DNA from 2 places in the Pseudarthrobacter sp. 1G09 genome. Region 1 is predicted to be linked to the other one. Evidence: predicted binding sites of a transcription regulator. Region 1 holds the regulator's gene; the other holds the start of a gene.
The links. The regulator HspR, encoded in region 1, represses chaperone genes until heat shock. The targets are predictions, from matches to a motif close to AAGTTGAGTCNNNNNGACTCAACTT.

Region 1 (2,193 bases):
AGCTGGCACGGCAGTACCATCCGGACACCAACTCCGGCGATGCAACTGCCGAGAAGAAATTCAAGGACGTCTCCGAGGCCTACTCGGTGCTCTCTGATGCTGATGAGCGCCAGCAGTACGATGCCATCCGCGCCATGGGCGGCGGCGCCCGGTTCGCTCCCGGCGGCGGCGGTGCCGCTGGCGGCAACGGCGGGTTCGAGGACCTGTTCGGCGGCCTGTTCACCGGCAACACAGGGCGGCACGCCGGCGGCTTCAACCCGTCCTCCGGCAACATTCCGCCCGAATTCGCGGACCTGTTCGGCGGCGGCTTCGGCGGCTCGCCCGGGTTCCAGCGGACACCCCAAAAGGGCGCGGACCGCACCGCATCCACCAGCATCTCGTTCTCCGGTGCCATCCGCGGCACCACCATCGGCCTGCGTGAACCCAACGGCGAAGTCATCGACGTTCGCGTCCCCGCCGGCATCAAGGACGGCCAGAAGGTCCGTGTGCGCGGCAAGGGCCAGCCCGGCCAGGCCGGCAACGGCGACCTGGTGGTTGCCGTCTCGGTCAAGCCGCACGAGTTCTACACGCGCGACGGCGACAACCTCCGCATCCACGTCCCGGTCACCTTCCCCGAGGCTGCTTTGGGCGGCGACATCGAGGTGCCCACCATCGACGGCGAGAAGGTGCGGGTCCGTGTTCCGGCAGGCACGCCGTCGGGCCGTACCCTGCGGGTTAAGGGCAAAGGCGTGAAGACCTCGAAGGCTACGGGCGATCTCCTGGTGACCATCGACGTCGCGGTTCCCAAGAACCTGAACAAGGAGGCCGAGGCCGCGGTGAAGGCTTTCGCCGAGGCCACGGCCGGTGCCGACGTTCGAGAGGGCCTGGCCGCCAAGGCCCGGCTGTAGCGGAGGAGGTGTGCCGTGGACATCAACGCTGACCAGCCCATCTTCGTGATTTCCGTGGCGGCTGAGCTGGCTGACATGCACCCGCAGACGCTCCGCCAGTACGACCGCCTGGGCATCGTTAAACCCAGCCGTGCCCCCGGGAAATCCCGGCGGTACTCGCAGCGGGACGTCAACATGCTCCGCGAAGTGCAGCGGCTGTCCCAGGAAGGCGTCTCCCTCGAAGGGATCAAACGCATCCTGGAACTGGAAAACCAGGTGTCTGCCCTGCAGCGGCGCGTGCTGGAACTGACCGAGGAACTGGGGCGGCGCCCGCAGGCGTTCGACTCCCGCATCTTCGCCGCGGGCGCGGCCGGCGACGTCGTGAGCCTGGCCCGCGGCCAGCGCCCCCGTCCGCGGCCGCAGGCCGTGGTGCTGTGGCGGCCCCGCGCCATCGGCCAGTAGCAGCAGCTGCCTGCCTCTCAGTACCCGGCCTCCGGCCGCCCGGCAAAATTAGAGTACCCGCTACTCGTGTGTCCCCGCCCGCGGAAACCTTCAATGGAACCACTGCTGAAGCAGTGGTTCCATTCTTTTCTGGGGGGTTATTCCATGTTTGGTTCTCTTCTCAAGGCCCGGCCATGAGCCCGGGAATGGAAGCAGTGGCGTCCTTCAGCGCTTCGGTGCCCGGACAGGCCCTGCTGGCCATCGGGCAGACGGTCGTGGTGGTGTGCGTCTGCTTTGACATGGTCCGGGCAACGTCCGTTCCGCGGTCGCACCGGCGCTACGTGGCCAGCACCGTCTTCCGGACCCTGGCCATCCCGGCGGTCATCGCCGATGCCCTGACGGTCCTGGTGGCCATCGTGGTGTCGTCGTGGATCGATGTGGTGATGGGCATGTTCGTGCTCACCGCCATCATCTTCCGGTTCCATTACGGCAAGGACGAGGACAACTGGTGGCAGGGCAAGGGCAGGAAGCTCGCCCGCTGGGCCCGCCGCCACCTGTCCGGCCGCGCGTCGGTGGCCCCTGCCATGGGGTGAGCCGGAGCCCTAGCCGTTGATGACCTGCGGGACGCCGAGGGCCTTGAGGCCTTCGGCGCCGAATTCCAGGCCGTAGCCGGACTGTTTGGCCCCGCCGAAGGGAATCCGCGGATCGACGACGCCGTGCCGGTTGATCCAGACGGTGCCCGCTTCCAGCCGCGCGGCTACCGCACGGGCAGCCGCGGGGTCGGAGGACCAGACGGAGGCGCCGAGGCCGACGTCGAGGGCGTTGGCCATCTCCACCGCTTCGTCGATGCTGCCGTAGCGGATGATCGGCAGTGCGGGGCCGAACT
Region 2 (2,193 bases), 130 kb from region 1:
CGCAATTCCTTTCCTGTGGAGGTCACCGAGCTTGAGCCCCATGGAGACCAGATCCGGGTGCGTGGAGGCGGCCTGGCCGCGGACATCACACCTGCGGCCTCGGCAGAGCTGGGCCTGGCGCCGGGGGTCCGGGCCCACTTCGTGATCAAGTCCGCGGCGGTTTCCATCTACGCGACATGATTTACAAGTTTATTTACACGTCTTGTCAAACTCAGTGACAAACTTCACAACGTTCCGGTACCGTACGGATGGGCGGCAGGCCATCGCCGCCACCCATCAACCGGAACCGACCCCGTCCGCGCCTCAACCGGCAGCGGTGCGGGGTCACCTGCGAAGGAGCCACCGCTGTGAAAATCGCCAGAATCCTTGCCGCCGTTGCCGCGACTGCTGCGCTGATGGGCCCGCTGCCCGCGCAGGCCGCGCCCGCGCCGGGCGGTGACACTGGAAGTCCCGATATAGCCGGCGGCAGCACCACCACCATTTCCGCAGCCCCTTATGCAGCGCAGATTTCCTTCGATGCCACCGGCACCAACGTAGGATGCACCGGCAGCCAGATCTCGGCCAGCTGGGTGATCACGGCGAAGCACTGCAATTCCGCCTCCCTGCAGTCCGTCCGGCTGGGGACCACTTATCTGGAGGCCGGCGGCACCGTGAAGACCGTGGCCGCCCGCTACGCCTCCAGCACCGGCGATGTCCTGCTGCTGAAACTGTCCACCCCGCACTACGGCTCCTACGTGGGGCTCTCCAGCTCGTTCCCCGCCATCGGGGCTCCGGCGAAGGTGTACGGCTGGGGAGACCAGACCGAAGGCGCGGGCACCATGTCCTACAATCTCAAGACGGCCGACGTCACCGTGGCCGGCCAGGGCGCGGACACCTACGGCGGAGCCTCCGTCCGGACGCAGTCCCAAAGCGGGCACACCCTGGGCGGCGACTCCGGCGGTCCGCTCATTGTCAACGGCAAGCTGGCAGGTGTCCTGTCGACGTCGAGCATCCTGCCCAGCCCCAACCCGTCCAGCTTCACCAGGTACTACAACGACCACGCGTCCGTGTCCCGCAACCTTGGCTGGATCACCAGCGTCTCAGGGGTGGGCGCCTCCTGAGTTCCGGTCTTCTCGAATTCCGGCCGTCCCGGTAAGGGGTGGGCGGTGCCGGTTCGCGAGGGATGCCGTGGGGCCGGCCGGCCGGCGGGTGGCTTGTTGGGGGAGCCGCCAGCCGGTTTTGCACGTCCTGCTGGGAACCAGGCCCGCCGGGAATCGGGCCTGCAGGGAAGCGCCGAAGGTTCGCTGTGGGAAAACAGGGCCAAAGGGCTGCGCTTTTCAAACTTGAGCGGAGTACACTCAACCTCAAGAAAGCCCGCCCCTGAAAGGAGCCCTCTTTGGACGTCAAATTCACCACCAAGAGCCAGGAGGCTCTTTCGGCTGCCGCCATGAACGCCTCAACGGCCGGCAACCCGCAGGTGGAACCCGCCCACATACTCAAGGCCCTGATGGACCAGCGCGACGGCGTGGCGGTGGCACTGCTGAAGGCCGCCGGCGCCGAACCGGATGCCGTCAGTGTCCAGGCCAGCAGCGCCATCAAGTCACTTCCCTCGGCTTCGGGTGGATCTTCGCAGCAGGCCCAGCTTTCGCGCCCGGCGCTGCAGGCCATCCAGAACGCCAAAACCGAGGCCGAAAACCTCGGCGACACCTTCGTGTCCACCGAAGTCCTCCTGCTGGGCCTCTCTGCCGGAAGTGACGCCGTCGGGCGCCTCCTCCGCGACGCCGGCGCCTCCCACGAAGCCCTGGTGGCCGCCCTGCCCGGCGTCCGCGGCGACCGGAAAGTCACCAGCCAGGACCCGGAAAACACCTTCCAGTCGCTGGAGAAGTTCGGCACCGACCTCACGGCCATGGCCCGCTCCGGCAAGCTGGACCCGGTGATTGGACGCGATACCGAAATCCGCCGGATCGTCCAGGTACTGAGCCGCCGCACCAAGAACAACCCGGTGATCATCGGGGAGCCCGGCGTGGGCAAGACCGCCGTGGTGGAAGGACTCGCCCAGCGCATCGTGGCGGGGGACGTCCCCGAAAGCCTGCGCGGCAAGACGCTGATCGCCCTGGACCTGGCATCCATGGTGGCCGGCGCCAAGTACCGCGGCGAATTCGAGGAGCGGCTCAAGGCCGTGCTCGAGGAGATCAAGAACTCCGAAGGCCAGAT

Region 2: clpB (ATP-dependent chaperone ClpB) is a predicted target of HspR. The motif match lies at 1,320-1,344, and genes of this name have one in related genera.

Annotation. Positions count from the first base shown of each region.
Region 1 is NZ_CP188306.1:4,128,110-4,130,302, reverse strand. It holds gene ACP3TD_RS19050 (DnaJ C-terminal domain-containing protein) at 1-887, shown strand, start outside; gene ACP3TD_RS19045 (heat shock protein transcriptional repressor HspR) at 903-1,328, shown strand; gene ACP3TD_RS19040 (hypothetical protein) at 1,514-1,900, shown strand; gene ACP3TD_RS19035 (aldehyde dehydrogenase family protein) at 1,910-2,193, opposite strand, start outside.
Region 2 is NZ_CP188306.1:3,993,489-3,995,681, reverse strand. It holds gene ACP3TD_RS18490 (sulfate/molybdate ABC transporter ATP-binding protein) at 1-180, shown strand, start outside; gene ACP3TD_RS18485 (S1 family peptidase) at 348-1,100, shown strand; gene clpB (ATP-dependent chaperone ClpB) at 1,376-2,193, shown strand, end outside.